2 regions of the Streptomyces sp. 147326 genome follow, and region 2 is predicted to be linked to the other one. Evidence: riboswitches for the same ligand, from Rfam matches in the RefSeq annotation. Region 2 holds a riboswitch; the other holds the start of a gene.

Region 1 (9,803 bases), 4.3 Mb from region 2:
GAACTACCAGCCGCGGCTGCTGTCCGTACCGGAGCTCTACATGCTGACCCTGTGGCTGCACGGGGCGGTGGGCGCCGACGCCTCCGCCGGGCTGCCCGCCGGCGAGGACCTGCTGGTGCCGCTGGCCCCGGCCCCGCCCGGCATCGCCGCGTACCGGCCGCATCCGGTCTCCGAGCTGCTGCCCGTGCTCACCCACCGGCTGACCCCCGCCACGGCACCCCTCCCTCCGTCGTTGGCCGCGCCCGCCGCCTGACCCGATTAGCCCATTCGGCCTAGTCCGCTCGGGTCACGTGCGAACCATCCGAAAGGACAGGGGAGTTGGCCTGAACCGCCCGCACGAGTGATGCGTCATCAATCTGTGAGGACAGCTGCGGGGAAATACCTGCGAAGCGGCTGTCGTGGGGGAAGACTGATGACACGCTCCCCGCGGGTGCGGGGATGACCCAGGGGGACGGCCATGAATCACGCATCGAGCCGTAGCACGCAGACCACACCGCAGCGAAAGAACGCATCCATGTGCCAGCACCAGCCAGCCTGCCCGTCAGCCGAATCCGCCGACCGGGAGGCCGCTCGCCCGGTGGCCAACCACCCGGAGCAGGGCTGGAGCCTGCTGTGCAATGGCGTCCTGCTCTTCGAGGACACCGGTGAACTGCTGCCGGACGGCCAGATCATCGCCCCGCACCGCCCGCTCGCGGCGGCCTAGGCGCTGAGGACGGCCCGGCCGACGGAAGCCACGACGAAGGGGCCGGTCCGGGAGAATCGCCCGGACCGGCCCCTTCGTCATGTCACTTCACCGCTCGGTGTCAGTGGTCGTACTCGTCCAGCGGCGGGCAGGAGCAGACCAGGTTGCGGTCGCCGAAGGCACCGTCGATGCGGCGCACCGGCGGCCAGTACTTCTCGGCGGCCGTGACGCCGCCCGGGAAGACGGCCTCGTCGCGGGTGTACGGGTGGTTCCACTCGCCGCCCAGCGCCGCCGCGGTGTGCGGGGAGTTGGCCAGCGGGTTGTCGTCCGCCGGCCACTCGCCGCCCGCGACCCGCTCGATCTCGCCGCGGATGGCGATCATCGCGTCGCAGAAGCGGTCGATCTCGGCGAGGTCCTCGGACTCCGTCGGCTCGATCATCAGCGTGCCGGCGACCGGGAAGGACATCGTCGGGGCGTGGAAGCCGTAGTCGATCAGACGCTTGGCGATGTCGTCCACGCTCACGCCCGTGGACTTCGACAGCGGGCGCAGGTCGATGATGCACTCGTGCGCGACCAGGTTCCCCGGGCCGGTGTAGAGCACCGGGTAGTGCGGCTCCAGGCGCTTGGCGATGTAGTTGGCACCGAGCACCGCCACCTGGGTGGCGCGCTTGAGGCCCTCACCGCCCATCAGGCGCACGTACGACCAGGAGATCGGCAGGATGCCGGCCGAGCCCCACGGGGCGGCCGAGATCGGGCCGACGCCCGTCTCCGGGCCGGCGGTCGGCTGGAGCGGGTGGTTCGGCAGGTACGGGGCCAGGTGCGCCCGGACACCGACCGGGCCGACGCCCGGACCGCCGCCGCCGTGCGGGATGCAGAAGGTCTTGTGCAGGTTCAGGTGCGAGACGTCGCCCCCGAAGTGACCCGGCTTGGCGAGGCCCACCAGGGCGTTCAGGTTGGCTCCGTCGACGTAGACCTGGCCGCCGGCCTCGTGCACCTGGGCGCAGATGTCGGCGACGTGCTCCTCGAACACACCGTGCGTGGAGGGGTACGTGATCATCAGCACGGCGAGCTCGTCGCGGTACTGCTCGATCTTGGCGCGCAGGTCGGCCGCGTCCACCTCGCCGTCGTCGGCGGTCTTGACGACGACGACCTTCATGCCGGCCATCACGGCGCTGGCGGCGTTGGTGCCGTGCGCGGAGGACGGGATGAGGCAGATGGTGCGCTGCTCGTCGCCGTTCGCGCGGTGGTAGGCGCGGACGGCCAGCAGGCCGGCGAGCTCACCCTGGGAGCCGGCGTTGGGCTGGATGGACACCTTGTCGTAGCCGGTGACCTCGCAGAGACGTTCCTCCAGCTCGGTGATGAGCGTGAGGTAGCCCTCGGCCTGCTCCACCGGGGCGAAGGGGTGCAGCTGGCCGAATTCGGGCCAGGTGACCGGCTCCATCTCGGTGGTCGCGTTGAGCTTCATGGTGCAGGAGCCCAGCGGGATCATGCCGCGGTCCAGCGCGTAGTCCTTGTCCGAGAGCTTGCGCAGGTAGCGCAGCATCGCGGTCTCGGAGCGGTGCTGGTGGAAGACCGGGTGCGTCAGGTAGTCGTCCGAGCGCAGCAGGCCCTCGGGCAGGGTGTCGTCCGTGCTCTCGTCAAGCGCCTCGATGTCCGCGGTAACACCGAAGGCGGCCCAGACGGCCTCGACGTCGGCGCGCAGGGTGGTCTCGTCGCAGGCGACGGAGACGTGGTCGGCGTCGACCGGGTGCAGGTTGATGCCACCCTCGCGGGCGGCGGCGACGACCTCGGCCGCGCGGCCCGGAACACGGGCGGTGACCGTGTCGAAGTACGAGCCGTGCACGATCTCGACCCCGCCGGCCGACAGGCCCGCGGCGATCAGGGCCGCGTAGCGGTGGGTCCGGCGGGCGATCGTCCGCAGGCCGTCCGGGCCGTGGTAGACGGCGTACATGGCGGCCATGACGGCGAGCAGCACCTGCGCGGTACAGATGTTGCTGGTGGCCTTCTCGCGGCGGATGTGCTGCTCGCGGGTCTGCAGCGCCAGGCGGTACGCCCTGTTGCCGTCCGCGTCCACCGAGACGCCGACGAGTCGGCCGGGCAGCGAACGGGCGTGCTTGTCCTGGACGGCCATGTAGCCGGCGTGCGGTCCGCCGAAGCCCATCGGGACGCCGAAGCGCTGGGTGGTGCCGACGGCGATGTCCGCGCCCAGCGCGCCCGGGGAGGTCAGCAAGGTCAGCGCGAGCAGGTCGGCGGCGACGGCGACGATGGCGCCGAGCTCGTGCGCCTGGTCGATGACCGGCTTGATGTCACGGACGGCGCCGGAGGCGCCCGGGTACTGGATCAGCACGCCGTAGACACCGCGCTCGGCGACCTCGGCCGGGATGCCCTCGGACAGGTCGGCGACGACGACCTCGATGCCGATCGGCTCGGCGCGGGTCTCGATCACGGCGATGGTCTGCGGCAGCGCGTCGGCGTCCACGAGGAAGACGTTGCCCTTGGCCTTGCCCACGCGGCGGGCCAGCGTCATGGCCTCGGCGGCCGCGGTGCCCTCGTCGAGGAGGGAGGCGCCCGAGGTCGGCAGCCCGGTGAGCTCGGCGACGACGGTCTGGAAGTTCAGGAGGGCTTCGAGGCGGCCCTGCGAGATCTCCGGCTGGTACGGCGTGTACGCCGTGTACCAGGCCGGGTTCTCCATGACGTTGCGGAGGATCACCGGGGGCGTGAAGGTCCCGTAGTAGCCGAGACCGATCATGGAGGAGAGGACCTGGTTGCGGTCGGCGAGCGAGCGCAGCTCGGCGAGCACCTCTGCCTCGGTCCGCGCCTCGGGCAGGTCGAGCGCCTCGGCGGTCTTGATCACATCCGGTACCGCGGCGGCGGTCAGTTCGTCCAGGGAGCCGTAGCCCACATGGGCGAGCATCTTCGCCTGCGCCTCGGCATCCGGGCCGATGTGGCGCTGTTCGAAGGGGATGCCTCGCTCCAGCTGGGAGAGCGGAATGCGGTTGGCGGTCATGTACGGAGGCCTCCTGGTCGTACGACCTGCGAGGGGCACCACGGCGCGGGCACCCGGACGGCCTCCCCCTCTGTCATCTGCACCTGAGAGTTTCACCGGAGTCACGGGGGTCACCCGCGCCCTCCGGCTTTCACCGTCGGTGAGGAGTGGGACCGGCACTGCGCGCCCGGTACCCGCCCCTGCTTTCCAGAGTGGCCTCGTCCGTGCGGTACGTATGCCTGAGAGATTCCGGGGAGGATTTGCTCCTTCGGCGCCTCCGTCTTGCTCACTCGGAGGACTCTCCCGCACAGGGTCGACAGCCATCACCCAGCCTACCAGCGAGGTTCTGGGGCCTCCCCCGAGTGGCCTCCGCTGCCGTTATGCACTTCTGTAGTCATTACGGAGGAGTTGCGACCATTTGGAGGGACCGTGCAGACCGACATCGATCCGCGCAGCCTGATCGGCCGCAAGGCGTTCGACCGCAATGGCACCAAGATCGGCACCGTGGACGAGGTCTACCTCGACGATGCCACGGGCGTCCCGGAATGGGCGGCCGTCCGTACGGGCCTGTTCAGCCGGGACGCCTTCGTCCCGCTGGAGCCGAGCGAGATGGTGGGCGACACCCTGCGGGTGCCCTTCGAGCGCTCCCTCATCAGGGACGCCCCCGACTTCGGCGTCGGCCGCCACCTCTCCCCCGAACAGGAGCTGCAGCTCTACCACCACTACGGCCTGGACACGACCCTGCCGGCGGACGTCCAGCGCGACTTCGGCCGCCTGGCGAGCGACGAGGGCTGAGCGCCCCCGGGGCCAAGGGCCAGGGAACGGGCCGTGCGATACCCCGCCTCCGGCTCCCGGGTCATGCCGGGCCGGCGGCTCCCGGCTCCCCGTCCCCCACCAGCGGCAGCGGATCGGACGGCTCCAGCTCGGGGTCGTCCACCCGGAAGGTCCGCACCCGGCCGGGCTCCGATCCGGGCTGCTCGAACCGTACGGTCACCCGCCCGACCCCGCTGCCCTGCACCCACCCGGGCCCGTACACCGCGTGCCGTACGTCGCTCCCGGCCGGCCAGCGCCGCTCGGGAGCCGGCTCAGGCGCCCCGGGCGGCTCGGCGGCCACCGGGGCCCCGGCAGCCACAGAAGCCCCCACAGGCGCGGCAGCAGCTCCGGTCTCGCCGCTCCCGCCGACGACGACCGTCCCGGCCTCCTCACCCGTCGTGCCCGTCCCACTGGTCCCGTCCGTCCTGCCGGTCCCACTGGTCCCGCCGGTCCCGCCCGCCCCGTCCGGCTCAGCGGCGAGCGACTGTGCGAACAGGTCCTCCTGCGTGTAGTCCGCGAGCCCCGTCACCCCCACCCCCAGCAGTCGCACCCCTCCCGTGGTGTCCACGCCCTCCAGCAGCCGCCCCGCGGCCTCCCGCACCACCGCGGGGTCGTCCGTGGGCCCGCGCAGCGTCTCGGACCGCGTCAGCGTGGAGAAGTCGTACCGCCGCACCTTCAGCACGATCGTCCGCCCCGAGTGCCCCGAGCCCCTCAGCCGCTGCACACACCGGTCGGCGAGCCGCTGCACCTCGTTCCGGATCCGTACGCGGTCGTGCAGGTCCACGTCGAAGGTGCCCTCGACCGACACCGACTTCGCGTCCCGTTCCGCGACCACCGGCCGGTCGTCCAGCCCCAGCGCCATCCGGTACAGGCCGACGCCGTGCGCCCGCCCGAGCATCCGGACCAGCTCGTCCTCCCCGGCCTCGGCCAGCTCCCCCACCGTGGTGATCCCGGCGCGGCGCAGGTGCTCCCCCGTGGCCGGTCCCACTCCGGGCAGCGTCCGTACGGACATCGGCGCGAGCAGCTCGCGCTCGGTTCCCGGCTCGATCAGCAGCAGCCCGGCCGGCTTGGCCTCCTCGGACGCCACCTTGGCCAGCATCTTCGACCCTGCGAGCCCCACCGACCCGCTGAGCCCCGTGGCAGCCCTGATGTCGGCCCGCAGCCGCTCCCCCGCCGACCGGGCGGTCCACGAGTCGAAGGCCACCCCGCCCGCCTCCAGGTCCACGAAGGCCTCGTCAAGGCTGAGCGGCTCCACGAGCGGCGACAGCTCCCGCAGCAGGGCCATCACCACGTCGCTGACCTGCCGGTAGACACTGAAGCGCGGGATCAGGTAGGCGCCGTTCGGGCAGAGCCGCCGCGCCTGCGCCGTCGGCATCGCGGAGTGCACCCCGAAGCGCCTGGCCTCGTACGACGCCGTGGCGACGACCCCACGGGGCCCCAGCCCGCCGACGATGACGGCCTTGCCCCGCAGACTGGGCTTCGACGCCTGCTCCACGGAGGCGTAGAAGGCGTCCATGTCCAGATGCAGGATGGTCGGCGCGGCTCTCACAGCACCGATGCTGCCCTACGCCACTGACATTTCTCCGGCCCGGATCAGACGGCCCGGTTGCGGCGGGCGGCCAGCTCGTCCGTCGGGTTCTGCCCGACCAGGGTCTCGCCGGTGTCCACCCGCTCCCCGTGCAGCTGCGAGAGCGCGCTCTCGACATCGCGCCACACCACGCCCACGGCGATGCCGAAGACGCCCTGCCCGCCCTGGAGCAGGCTCACGACCTGGTCCGGCGAGGTGCACTCGTACACGGTGGCGCCGTCGCTCATCAGCGTCATCCGTTCGAGGTCCGAGAACCCGCGGTCACGCAGGTGCTGGACCGCCGCACGGATGTTCTGCAGCGCCACCCCGGTGTCCAGGAAGCGCTTGACGATCTTGAGGACCACGACGTCGCGGAAGCTGTAGAGCCGCTGGGTGCCGGATCCGTACGCGGGGCGCACACTCGGCTCCACCAGCCCGGTCCGCGCCCAGTAGTCCAGCTGCCGGTACGTGATGCCGGCCGCGGCACACGCCGTCGGCCCGCGGTATCCGATCTGCTCGGGCGCCGGGTCACCGCTCACCGGTCCGACCGGCGTCGACTCCGGCTGACGGCGCGCGGACCCGACCGCGCCACCGTGCAGCGGGTACGGCCCAGCGTCACTCCGTACGGGGGTGCCCCCGGTCGTACCGTCGCCCGTGATCCTCACGCCGACCCTCCGTCCTTGACCTGCCACCTTGAAGGTAGGCAGTCACCCGGGGTGCGTCAACGATCGCCACACTCGGCACGCCGAGTGATAATCACCCTGAGAGTGGTTTCCCGTATCCCGTTATGGGGAAAGGCTAATCGAATGGGCTGAAAGTTCCCCGCGAATCACGCGGGCGACGCGGCCCACGCCTCACTGCGGGCCGGTGCCGAAGTCCTCGGGCGAGATCTGGTCGAGGAACTCGCGGAACTTCTCCACCTCGTCCTCCTGCTCGTCCGGAATGGCGATTCCGGCGTCGTCCAGCACGCCGTCACTGCCGTAGATCGGCGTCCCCGTCCGCAGGGCCAGCGCTATGGCATCGGAAGGCCGCGCGCTCACCTCGACCCCGCTGGCGAAGACGAGCTCCGCGTAGAAGACGCCCTCCCGCAGATCCGTGATCCGGACCTCGGTGAGCTCCTCGCCGATCGCCTCCAGCACGTCCTTGAACAGGTCGTGCGTCAGCGGCCGGGCAGGGGCCATCCCCTGCTGCGCGAAGGCAATGGCGGTCGCCTCCCCTGGACCGATCCAGATGGGGAGGTACCGGTCGCCTCCCACTTCACGCAGGAGCACGATCGGTTGGTTGGAGGGCATTTCCACCCGGACACCCACAACGTCGAGCTCGTTCACACAGCAACCCTAGGACCTGCCCGGCAGGTTTGGGTAGTCGGGGCTCCACTCCGACCAGCGCGGTCACCGCAACCGGACTCCCAGAGCGGTCTGTACGAGGGCCTCGTGGAGCCGTACGGACAGCCCGGCAAGCTCCTTCAGCGTGGCCTCCGCATGGGCTCTGGTCTGTGGGTTGCGGTGCCGGCGCAGCGGTGCCACGACCTGCTCCACCAGGCCCGCCTCACGGTCGGCGGCGGCCTTCATCGCGCGCAGGTGCCGCGGCTCCAGTCCGAAGCGCCCCAGATCGGCCACGAGGCGGGCCACCGTGACCGCCTCGGCGTCGAAACCACCGCCCGGCGCCTCGGCCAGCAGCCCGTACGACTCCCACTCGGTCAGCTGGACCTCGTCCACCTCGGCGGCGGCGATCAGCTCCGCCCGGCCCACCCGGGCCACGGCGGGCCGCTCCCGCCCGACCTCGCCGTACACGGCCGCCGGGCCGGCGGGACCGTCGGAGTCCCCGTGCGCGGTGGGTGCCGGGATGCGGATCTGCTCACCGCGGGCGAGCGCGTCGAGCTGCTCGCGGATGACCTTCAGCGGCAGGTAGTGGTCCCGCTGCAGACGCAGGATGCGGGCGAGGCGCTCCACGTCCTCGGTGCTGAACTTGCGGTATCCCGAAGGGGTGCGCCGGGGTTCGACGAGCCCCTCCGCCTCCAGAAAACGGATCTTCGAGATGGTGACTTCGGGGAACTCGTCACGCAGCGTGGTGAGCACCGTGCCGATGCTCACCAGCCGCCCGGCCGAGCCGGTGGTGCCGTTCCCGGCACCCCCTGTCGGGTTGCGCAGCATGGGACCTTCCCTGGGAAGCCCCGGACGCAGTCCGGGGGTGGGGGTCCCCCCGGACGGAGTCCGGAAGGGGTCAGATGCCCCGCAGGCTCGCGTAGAAGACCAGCCGGTACTTGCCGATCTGCACCTCGTCGCCGTTGTGCAGCGCGACGGAGTCGATCGGTTCCCGGTTCACGTACGTGCCGTTGAGGCTGCCCACGTCGGAGACGGTGAAGCCGCCGTCCTGGCCCCGGCGGAAGTCGACATGGCGCCGGGAGACGGTGACGTCGTCCAGGAAGATGTCGCTCTGCGGGTGCCGGCCGGCCGTGGTCAGCTCGCCGTCCAGCAGGAAGCGGCTACCGGAGTTGGGACCGCGCCGCACGATGAGCAGAGCGGAACCGGGGGGCAGCGCTTCCACCGCGGCCTGGGCCTCGGGGGACAGCGAGGACGACACGTGCGTTTGTCCCGACACCTCGGCCTCGTAGGCCTCCAGGCCCGAGATCGAGATGGTGGACGTGGTCTCCGAGGCACGCTCCGGCGTCAGACCCGGCCGCAGCGGCGCCCCGCAGTTGGAGCAGAACCGGCTGGCCGCATCGCTGCGGTGTCCGCACCTGCTGCAAATCTGCTCGGCCGACATGGACGGCTCCTCGCGCCGCGGCTGCCCCGCGGAGGCATTGGTGGCGTACGGGTCGGGGGCAAACCCTCCACCCGCAGTTGAGGTTGATGGTTCACCGAAACCTATGCCTCCGGTACCGGCAGGGTCAACGGACGACGCGCCGTGGCCGCCCGAAACATCACCCGGGCCGGCAACCTCGTCGCGGAAGAGCGGCCGGTCGCCCTGCCCTTCCACGTCCCCGCGCCCCGCGCGGTGCCGTGCCGCACCGCCGTCCTCGCGGTTCTTCTTGCCGAACAACTTCTCAAACAACTTCACGGGCGATTCCCCTTGACCGAAACAGACCCGCCCGTGGGGCAGGACGAACTCCGAATGCAGACACCTGCCGACCCGGACATACTCACAACGTCCGTAACCACCAGACAGTTTCCACCACGCACCGCGACTTCAGTGCGCCGACCCCCCGCAGGCATCCGCCCGCGTGAGCCGCTCCACCCTCCACTCCAGTTCCTCACGATGACGACCGAGCGTAGTCAGGCTGCTTCGCAGCCCGCAAGGCATCCACAACGATCTTCGCCGACCGTGTGACGGCAACGGTCGCCTGCTCCTTCTCCAGCGTCTGGACGACACCACCGGGGATGTTGAGCGCGGGCTCCAGATCCTGGGGCTTGCCGATCACCCTGAACTCGTAGGGTTGTGTGATCTTCTTACCGTCGATCGCGACCCCGCCGTTCTCGTCGGAGAAGTACGAGCCGGCCACGATGCGCACACCGTTGATCTGGATCGCCTCGGCCCCGGCCGCCCGCAGCTCCTGAAGGGTGTCCAGCAGCTGGTCGGACTGCACCTGGCCCGTGGGATCGGTGATCTTCAGCGTGATGCCCGGCCCCTGCGCTGCCACCGTACCGGCCAGGATCCCGAGCTGACGCTCCTTCTCCACGGTCTGCTTGCGGGCCTCCTCGGCCTGGTTGGAGCTGCTCTCCAGCTCCCTGCGCTGATCCTCCAGCGCCTGCTTC
Region 2 (9,803 bases):
CTCGGGCCGTTGGAGTGGACGTCACGGGCGAAGTTGCTGCGCTCGACGCCGTACTTGACGTCCTTCGAGGTGACCTCGGTGCCGTCGCTGTACTTCACGCCCTTGCGGAGCTTGTACGTCCAGGTGGCGCCGCCGTCGCTCGGGACGCCCAGGGACTCGGCGAGGTCCGGCACGACCTTGTTGCCCTCGGCGCCCGGAGCGGGGGCGAAGGTGGTCAGCGGACGCGCGTACAGGCGGCTGAAGTTGAAGACGAAGCCGTAGTACGTGTTGCCCGGGTCGAACGAGTCGGGCGTGTCGGACGCCTCGTAGATGAGCGTCCCGCCCTTCTTGTCCGAGGCGTTGACGACACCCGTGACGGCTGCGTTGGCGGCGGAACCCTTGCCGTCACCCTCGCCCGTCTTGTCCCCGCCGCTGCACGCGGAGGCGCCCATGGCGATGCTGATGGCGGCCACGAGCACCGCAGCTGATCTCGACCTGCTTTTCATGGTGGAGTTAAGCCCCCTGATTCAGAGTGGAGTGGTGATGGGGTGGGCGGTGGCCCGGCCGCGCCCGAGGAAACGGTTCAGCGGCGGCTCTTGGGGTCCAGGGCGTCCCGCAGACCGTCGCCGAGCAGGTTGAAGGCGAGCACAGTGATGAAGATCGCCAGGCCCGGCACGACCATGTACATCGGGTCGACCTTGTAGTACCTGACGGCCTCGCTCAGCATTCCGCCCCAGGAAGCCTGCGGGGGCTGGATACCGACGCCCAGGAAGCTCAGGGACGCCTCGAAAAGGATGTTGGTGGGGATGAGCAGGGTCGCGTAGACGAGGATCGGCGCCACCAGGTTCGGGAGCAGTTCCTTGAAGACGATGAACGGGCCCCGCGCGCCCAGGGAGCGTGCCGCGTCGACGAACTCCCGTTCGCGCAGCGACAGTGTCTGCCCGCGCACGATGCGCCCGATGTAGGGCCAGCCGAAGAAGCCGATCACGAACACCAGCACGCTGATGTGGAGCGGCAGCCCCTCCAGTCCGAACGCCCCGCCCTGCAGCGCGGCCGAGATGGAGATCGCGAACAGCAGCAGCGGGAAGGCGAGGAAGGTGTCCATCATCCGGCTGATGACGGTGTCGGCCCAGCCGCCGTAATAGCCGGCGACGACGCCCAGCACCGAGCCGATGACCACGGACAGCAGCGTCGAGCCGAAGGCCACGAGCAGCGACACCCAGGAGCCCTCCAGGATGCGGGTGGCGATGTCACGGCCGAACTTCGGCTCCACGCCCAGCGGGTGGGACCAGCTGATGCCGCCGAAGGAGCCGATGGGGGTCGCGAGCGACGGGTCGATCAGGTCCTGGTGCAGGGCGTCGGGGTCGAGGCCGAAGATCGCCTGGATCGGCTGCGAGAGAACGGCCAGCACGACCAGGAAGAGGACGACGATCCCGCCGGCCATCGCGACCCGGTCCCGCTTGAGGCGGGTCCATGCGATCCGGCCGAGCGAGCGGCCCTCAATCGCCCCTTGCTTCGCCCCGTCCGGGCTGGCGCCGGGTTGGGGCCGCGCAGGCCCGCTGGTCTCGGTAGGTGCCGTCATCGTGGTGGGGACCCCTCTCGGCCGGCTGGTGGCCGGCCCCTGCCAGCCGCTGTGACGGCCTGGTTCACTTCGTGGCGCGGTTGTCGCTGGTTGCCGGCGGTTCGTCGCTACGGATACTGCTCGCGAAATGCGGATGAAGAGTGGGCACCCGCTGGTTGGGCCCTCTCAGTGGGGGGAGTCTTCAACGGTCTCTCGATCACCCGCCAGACCCGACGGGGATGTGATGCGCAACCGTGATGTGACGTGTCGACTTCCGTTATCCGAACGGCGCACCCGCCTCAGCGGTTCAAGAGCTCACGTTCGGCGCGGAACGGACATCCGTCTCAACTGCCTTTTCGTGCACGGATCTTGGGTCTATTCAGCGGATATGCCGAAGGCCGCACCAATGGGTCCGGTGCGGCCTTCGAGGGGGATGTCTCGATATGTGCGGGGGATCAGTACGCCGGCGCCTGGCCCTCGCGGTCGTAGAAGGGGCGGGTCTGCGCGCGCAGCCACATCGCCACCGGGTCGTGCTCGTCCGCCAGCGCGACCGTGCACACCGGGACGCCCTCGGGGACCACCCCGACGGACTGCCGCATCATCTCCCGTACGGATTCCAGCGCGGGCGCGGAGGCGTCGTACAGGTCGAGCCCGACCGCGAGGTACGGGGACCCGAGCGCGGGCTGCACCCAGGCGCGGCGCAGCGACCGGACGGCGGGCGTGCGGTGCGCGTGCTGGGTCAGCAGCCCGTAGAACTGCGGAAGCTCGATGGCGGGCTCGGCGAGCCGCAGCGGGCCGGCCGGCATCCGGTCCAGGCCGGTCGCGATCCGGCGCAGGTCGGCCCAGGGCACGCCGAGGCCGCCGCCCTGGGCGTGCGGGTTGAGCCACAGGCCCCAGCGGTCCGGGTAGAGCGCGCGGGCGATGTCGCGCCCGGTGACCACCTCGTAGCCCCGGTTCCAGCCGCTGGCGGCCAGCTCCTGCGGGGAGGTGACGCAGGGCGCGTACCCGAGGCCCTCGACCTCCATGCCGCCGTACTGGGCGTCCGGGGAACCCGGCTGCCCCTGCCACAGCAGCATCCAGAGCCGGCCCTCGGACAGGGCATGCAGGAGCGACTCGTAGCTCTCATAGCGCCCGGGAGTCACCTGGCGCATCATGTGCTCGACCTGCCCGGCCGCGGCCGTGCCTGACGCACTCACCCGGTACCCCTCTTCGTCCGCCCGTCGTCCACGCGTGCCCCTCAGCTTAAGCGGCCCTACGGGACGTAGAAGGGGCGTACGCGCTCACGAATCCAGTCCGTGACCGGGTCCTGGGCGGCGTCCAGGAGGATCAACTGCACGGGCCACGGCGGCGGGACGCGGGTCAGGGCCCGCCCGAGGGCCTCCATCGGGGCCTCGCGCATCTCGGGTTCCCATCCCACCAGGCGGACACCGATGAACAGCTCCGGATCCCCGCCCTCGATGCTGGCGAGGCAGCGGTGCGCGGCCGCGACCACGCCGGTGGCCCGGAACTCCTCGGTGGCGGCGGCCAGGAAGTCCACCGGGTCCTCCTGCCAGTCGGGCTCGTAGAGCCGGACGCGGCCGCCGGTGGAGGGGCCGTCGAGGGGGGTCCGGCCGGTACGGCAGAGCTCCGCGACGGCGGGCGGGGGCAGCGGGACGCCGACGGCGCCGTCGGGATTCAGCGCGATGCCGAGCTGCGGGGGCAGGCCGCGGGCGAACTCCACGGCCGGGGCCACGGCGAAGCCCATGCCGGGGCCGACGCAGGCGAGGAACTGGGCCTCGGAGGTGTAGACGGGGACGTACGCCGCCCCGCCGATGTCCATCGTGGGCAGGGTGAGGTCGGCCGAGTCCGGGCCACCGCCGCCGGGCAGGGGGACCCACACCTGGCTGCGCCCGAGCACCTCCAGGATCCGTCCGCCGGCGTCCGGGTGCCCGAGCGCCGCCCCGAGCACCTGCTCCAGCTCATTCCCCGGCCAGCCGCTGCCCTGCATGTGCCCCTGCCTTTGCCTGATCCCGCGCGTGTCGCCCCGCAGGGTACCGGCCCCGTGCGCCGCACCGCCGCCGGGGCTGCATATTCCAGCCCCACCGGCGTTTGAGGAGCGGGTCCGGGCAGAGCCCGGCAGCGGCGGCGCGCCCGGCGGGTCAGGCGTGGAACGCGATCCGGGTCACCGTCGCGGCGGAGGCACGGTCCAGCAGGGTGACCGAGGCGCAGCCGTGCGGGGGGCGGCCGGCCTCGGCTTCGCGCAGGAGGCGGCCCACCGCGCCGCGGTGGCGGGCGAAGGCGTAGGCGGACACCCGCCGCCCCCGTGCGGCCTGCCCGGAGAGGGCCTCCGCGGGGCTGCTGTCGAGGAGGAGCAGGTGCAGCGCCCGCCCCCGGCGCCGCGCGGCCGCCGCGAGCAGGCCGCGCACCCAGCTCTGCGTACCGCAGTCGTGGACGACCACGGAGGCTCCGGAGCGCAGGAGCCGCCACAGCCCCCAGTAGTGCGCGGCGCGCACCAGCGGCCGGTACACGGCGTACGGCAGCGCCGCCGGCATCCGCCGCTCCCAGCGCTCACGGGTGTCCTGGGAATCGACGGCCCCGCCCTCGGCCGCCGCCCGCTTGATCAGCGTGCTCTTGCCGCCGCCGGGCAGGCCGGACACCACGACGATGTCCCCGTCCGCGAAGGCGAGCCGCTGCGGGCCGTGGACCGCGGGGCCGCGCAGGTCGCGTACGGAACGGATGCCGGGGCCCGCCGCACGCTCGCGCTCGTGGTCCCGCCCGCGCGGGCCGCGCTGCGCCGGCACCGCGTCCACGGTTCCCGTCGTCGTCACCACTCCGAATCTCCGCACAGTGTTCGCCTCCCCCGAATCGGGTCGCCAGGACCCTTGCCCACTGAGTGTAAAGAGACGGTAATCCGGCAGCCCCGGTTCCGGTCCGCCCACTCGGGGTACCGTACGAACTTTCGGACCCCTCCGCCCGATCACGGGCATGGCGTGCAATGATGTGCGCCATCTGGACCAACTGCATACCGGCCGCTTGAATCCGCGCGGGAGAGTCCCGGCACGCCGCAAGGCCGTGCGCGGGCGCCGAAGGAGCAAGATCCTCCCTTGAATCTCTCAGGCCCCGTACCGCGTGGATGAGGCAGATCTGAAAAGCGAGCTGCTCGACAGCTCCACCCAAGGTGCAAGCCGAGGAACTCTCGGCGAACCTCTCAGGTTCCGATGACAGATGGGGAGGACCCTCCTCGTCATGTCATGCCCTGGGACTCGGGAGCCACACCCATGAGCACTGCCCCCCGTCTGACCGCCCTCGACGCGCTGCACCGCTCGCTCGGTGCGACCATGACCGACTTCGCGGGCTGGGACATGCCGCTGCGGTACGCCAGCGAGCGCGACGAGCACAACGCCGTACGCACCAAGGCCGGCCTGTTCGACCTGTCGCACATGGGCGAGATCACGCTGACCGGCCCGGAGGCCGTCAAGGCCCTCGACTACGCGCTGGTCGGCAACATCTCCACCGTCGGCGTCGGCCGCGCCCGCTACACGCACATCTGCCAGGAGGACGGCGGGATCGTCGACGACCTGATCGTCTACCGCCTCGGCGAGACCGAGTTCATGGTCGTCGCCAACGCCTCCAACGCCCAGGTCGTCCTCGACGCCCTGACCGAGCGCGCCGCCGGCTTCGACACCGAGGTCCGCGACGACCGCGACGCGTACGCGCTGCTCGCGGTGCAGGGCCCGGAATCCCCCGGCATCCTGAAGTCCCTGACGGACGCCGATCTGGACGGCCTCAAGTACTACGCCGGTCTGCCGGGCACGGTCGCGGGCGTGCCCGCGCTGATCGCGCGTACGGGCTACACCGGCGAGGACGGCTTCGAGCTGTTCGTCGCCCCCGAGCACGCCGTGGAGCTGTGGCAGGCGCTGACCAAGGCGGGCGAGGGCGTCGGCCTGGTGCCGGCCGGCCTGTCCTGCCGCGACACCCTGCGCCTGGAAGCGGGCATGCCGCTGTACGGGCACGAGCTGACCACCTCCCTGACCCCCTTCGACGCGGGGCTGGGCCGGGTCGTGAAGTTCGAGAAGGAGGGGGACTTCGTCGGCCGCGCCGCGCTGGAGGCCGCCGCCGAGCGCGCCGCCACCAACCCGCCGCGCAAGCTGGTCGGCCTGATCGCCGAGGGCCGCCGCGTCCCGCGCGCCGGTTTCCCGGTCGTCGCCGACGGTCAGGTCATCGGCGAGGTCACCTCCGGCGCCCCGTCCCCGACGCTGGGCAAGCCGCTCGCGATGGCGTACGTGGACGCGGCGCACGCCGCGCCCGGCACGTCCGGCGTCGGCGTCGACATTCGCGGTACGCATGAGCCGTACGAGGTCGTGGCGCTGCCGTTCTACAAGCGGCAGAAGTAGCTCCACGCACCACGTCCGCCGTCCGGAAACCCGTACGGCGCCGTCTCAGTACCCAAGACCACAGTTCGTATCCACTCCCCCGCATCCAGGAGAATCAGGTCATGAGCAACCCCGAGAAGCTGCGTTACACCAAGGAGCACGAGTGGCTGTCGGACGCCGTGGACGGCGTCGCGACGGTCGGCATCACGGAGTTCGCGGCCAACGCGCTCGGTGACGTCGTCTACGCCCAGCTCCCCGAGGTCGGCGAGACCGTGACCGAGGGCGAGACCTGTGGCGAGCTGGAGTCGACGAAGTCGGTCAGCGACCTGTACTCCCCCGTCTCCGGCGAGATCGTCGAGTTCAACCAGGACGTCGTGGACGACCCGGCGCTCGTGAACACGGCCCCGTTCGAGGGCGGCTGGCTGTTCAAGGTGCGCCTCTCGGAGGAGCCGAAGGACACCCTGTCCTTCGAGGAGTACACCCAGCTCACCGCCGGTAACTGACCCCAGGGGACCCTGATGTCTGTACTGAACACCCCTCTCCACGAGCTCGACCCGGACGTCGCCGCCGCCGTCGACGCCGAGCTCGTTCGCCAGCAGTCCACCCTGGAAATGATCGCGTCGGAGAACTTCGCTCCGGTCGCCGTCATGGAGGCCCAGGGCTCGGTCCTGACCAACAAGTACGCCGAGGGCTACCCGGGCCGCCGTTACTACGGCGGCTGCGAGCACGTCGACGTGGTCGAGCAGATCGCGATCGACCGCATCAAGGCGCTGTTCGGCGCCGAGGCCGCGAACGTCCAGCCGCACTCGGGTGCGCAGGCGAACGCCGCCGCGATGTTCGCGCTGCTGAAGCCGGGCGACACGATCATGGGCCTGAACCTGGCCCACGGTGGTCACCTGACCCACGGCATGAAGATCAACTTCTCCGGCAAGCTCTACAACGTGGTCCCGTACCACGTCGACGAGACCGGCGAGGTGGACATGGCCGAGGTCGAGCGCCTCGCCAAGGAGTCCAAGCCGCAGCTGATCGTCGCCGGCTGGTCCGCGTACCCGCGCCAGCTGGACTTCGCCGCCTTCCGCCGGATCGCGGACGAGGTCGGCGCGTACCTGATGGTCGACATGGCGCACTTCGCCGGCCTGGTCGCCGCGGGTCTGCACCCGAACCCGGTGCCGCACGCCCACGTCGTCACGACCACCACGCACAAGACCCTCGGCGGTCCGCGCGGCGGTGTCATCCTGTCGACGCAGGAGCTGGCCAAGAAGATCAACTCCGCGGTCTTCCCGGGTCAGCAGGGCGGCCCGCTGGAGCACGTGATCGCGGCCAAGGCCGTCTCCTTCCTGGTCGCGGCCTCGCCCGAGTTCAAGGAGCGCCAGGAGCGCACCCTGGAGGGCGCGAAGATCCTCGCCGCCCGCCTGGTCCAGGACGACGTCAAGGCCGTGGGCGTGGACGTCCTCACCGGTGGCACCGACGTGCACCTGGTCCTGGTCGACCTGCGCAACTCCGAGCTGGACGGACAGCAGGCCGAGGACCGCCTCCACGAGGTCGGCATCACGGTCAACCGCAACGCCATCCCGAACGACCCGCGGCCCCCGATGGTCACCTCGGGTCTGCGGATCGGTACGCCGGCCCTCGCCACCCGCGGTTTCGACGCCGAGGCCTTCACCGAGGTCGCCGAGATCATCGCGCAGGCGCTGAAGCCGACGTACGACGCCGAGTCCCTCAAGGCGCGCGTCTCGGCGCTCGCCGCGAAGTTCCCGCTGTACCCGTCGCTCTAAGCGACGGCGTGAAGGGCCCGGTCTTGTTCGCGGACAGGGCCGGGCCCTTCCCATGACCAGGAGTACCGGGCGGCCGCACCCCCGCCCCGCCCCCTCCGCGCCCGCCCCGGCCCCTGCCCCCGCACGGCGCGGGGCTCCCCGCCCCTTCCGCCTCCCGGCGACGGCGCCGGCCGCGGCCACGGCCGTGCGGGACACGAGGCGGCTCCGGAGCGTGAGACGGCACCCGCCCGACCCGTCCACGTAATCCTTCCCACCTCGTCCGACGGCCCAGCCGTTCACCTCACCGCGTTAAGCTCGTCTGTCGGACAAAATCTGATCAATCCACCTCTCCTGCCCCCTCCCACCCCACGAGCAGACAAGGGAGTCCGCCACCGTGGCCATCTCCGTCTTCGATCTCTTCTCCATCGGCATCGGTCCCTCCTCCTCCCACACGGTCGGCCCGATGCGCGCCGCGCGGATGTTCGTCATGCGGCTGAAGAAGGACGGCGTGCTGGCCCAGACCGCCTCCGTCCGGGCCGAGCTCTTCGGCTCCCTCGGCGCGACCGGCCACGGACACGGCACCCCCAAGGCGGTGCTGCTGGGCCTGGAGGGCCACTCCCCCCGCACGGTGAACGTCGAGACGGCGGACGACGAGGTGGAGCGCATCCGCAAGAGCGGCCGGCTGCGGCTGCTGGGCGCGGAGATAGGCGATGGACACGAGATCGCCTTCGACGAGCCGAACCAGCTGATCCTCCACCGCCGGCGCTCCCTGCCGTACCACGCGAACGGCATGACGCTCTTCGCGTACGACGAGGCCGGCGCCCCGCTGCTGGAGAAGACCTACTACTCGGTCGGCGGCGGTTTCGTCGTGGACGAGGACGCGGTCGGCGAGGACCGGATCAAGCTCGACGACACGGTGCTGAAGTACCCCTTCCGCTCCGGCGACGAGATGCTGCGCCTCGCGAACGAGACCGGCCTGTCGATCTCCTCGCTGATGCTGGAGAACGAGAAGGCCTGGCGCACCGAGGAGGAGATCCGCGAGGGCCTCCTGGAGATCTGGCGCGTCATGCAGTCCTGCGTCTCGCGCGGCATGTCCCGCGAGGGCATCCTCCCCGGCGGCCTGCGGGTCAAGCGCCGGGCCGCCTCCACGGCGCGCCAGCTGCGCACCGAGGGCGACCCCATGATGCACCGCAGCGAGTGGACGACGATCTACGCGATGGCGGTCAACGAGGAGAACGCGGCGGGCGGCCGGGTCGTGACCGCCCCGACCAACGGAGCCGCGGGCGTCCTCCCGGCGGTGCTCCACTACTACGTGAACTTCGTGCCGGGCGCGGATGAGGACGGCGTGGTCCGCTTCCTCCTCGCGGCGGGCGCGATCGGCATGCTCTTCAAGGAGAACGCCTCGATCTCCGGCGCCGAGGTCGGCTGCCAGGGCGAGGTGGGCTCCGCCTGCTCGATGGCGGCCGGCGCGCTCGCCGAGGTCCTCGGCGGCACCCCGGAGCAGGTCGAGAACGCGGCCGAGATCGGCATGGAGCACAACCTGGGCCTGACCTGCGACCCGGTCGGCGGCCTGGTGCAGATCCCCTGCATCGAGCGCAACGGCATGGCCGCGGTCAAGGCCGTCACCGCCGCCAAGATGGCGATGCGCGGCGACGGCACCCACAAGGTCTCCCTCGACAAGGTCATCAAGACCATGAAGGAGACCGGTGCGGACATGAAGGTGAAGTACAAGGAGACGGCCCGCGGCGGCCTCGCGGTCAACGTCATCGAGTGCTGATCACCGACAGCTGACGGAAGGGGCCCGGCGTACCGTACGCGCCGGGCCCCTTCCGTTTCCGCCGTCCGCTATCCGCGGCGCAGCGCCTTGAGGACCCCCCTGGCGAAATCGTCCACCGACGCGTCGTACGCCTTCAGGCTCTCGGGGGTGGGCGGTGTGCGGGCCTCGGCCGTGACCGTCACGTCGATCGTCATGTTGCTGTCGCGCAGGCGCAGCGCGCGCACCTGGCGCAGCTCGGTCGGCTTGTTGAAGGCGAACCGGTAGGCCTCCTTGCCGACGTCCTTCACCTCGGTGAGACCGCTGTCCGGCATGTCCTTGGCCGTGTTCTCGCGGCCCCTGGCGAAGACGTCCTTGGAGAAGTCGACGCTCTCCGTGTACGC

What was found. A riboswitch is a leader RNA that binds a small molecule or an ion and turns the genes downstream of it on or off. The one in region 2 is predicted to bind glycine.
Region 1: linked by a shared signal. The riboswitch ahead of gcvP (aminomethyl-transferring glycine dehydrogenase) and the one ahead of gcvT (glycine cleavage system aminomethyltransferase GcvT) in region 2 are both predicted to bind glycine.

Annotation. Positions count from the first base shown of each region.
Region 1 covers NZ_CP134201.1:7,208,558-7,218,360, reverse strand. Annotated here, with positions in the region: gene RIU97_RS33165 (hypothetical protein) at 1-253, shown strand, start outside; gene RIU97_RS33160 (DUF5999 family protein) at 515-703, shown strand; gene gcvP (aminomethyl-transferring glycine dehydrogenase) at 804-3,689, opposite strand; glycine riboswitch at 3,886-3,984, opposite strand; gene RIU97_RS33150 (PRC-barrel domain-containing protein) at 4,098-4,463, shown strand; gene RIU97_RS33145 (DNA polymerase IV) at 4,525-6,030, opposite strand; gene RIU97_RS33140 (MerR family transcriptional regulator) at 6,075-6,713, opposite strand; gene RIU97_RS33135 (bifunctional nuclease family protein) at 6,903-7,376, opposite strand; gene RIU97_RS33130 (MerR family transcriptional regulator) at 7,440-8,201, opposite strand; gene RIU97_RS33125 (FHA domain-containing protein) at 8,272-9,216, opposite strand; gene RIU97_RS33120 (DUF881 domain-containing protein) at 9,302-9,803, opposite strand, start outside.
Region 2 covers NZ_CP134201.1:2,932,075-2,941,877, forward strand. Annotated here, with positions in the region: gene RIU97_RS12705 (ABC transporter substrate-binding protein) at 1-431, opposite strand, end outside; gene RIU97_RS12710 (ABC transporter permease) at 563-1,561, opposite strand; gene RIU97_RS12715 (enhanced serine sensitivity protein SseB C-terminal domain-containing protein) at 1,996-2,736, opposite strand; gene RIU97_RS12720 (enhanced serine sensitivity protein SseB) at 2,793-3,527, opposite strand; gene RIU97_RS12725 (AAA family ATPase) at 3,679-4,347, opposite strand; glycine riboswitch at 4,554-4,657, shown strand; gene gcvT (glycine cleavage system aminomethyltransferase GcvT) at 4,798-5,913, shown strand; gene gcvH (glycine cleavage system protein GcvH) at 6,015-6,395, shown strand; gene glyA (serine hydroxymethyltransferase) at 6,411-7,667, shown strand; gene RIU97_RS12745 (L-serine ammonia-lyase) at 8,041-9,423, shown strand; gene RIU97_RS12750 (hypothetical protein) at 9,492-9,803, opposite strand, start outside.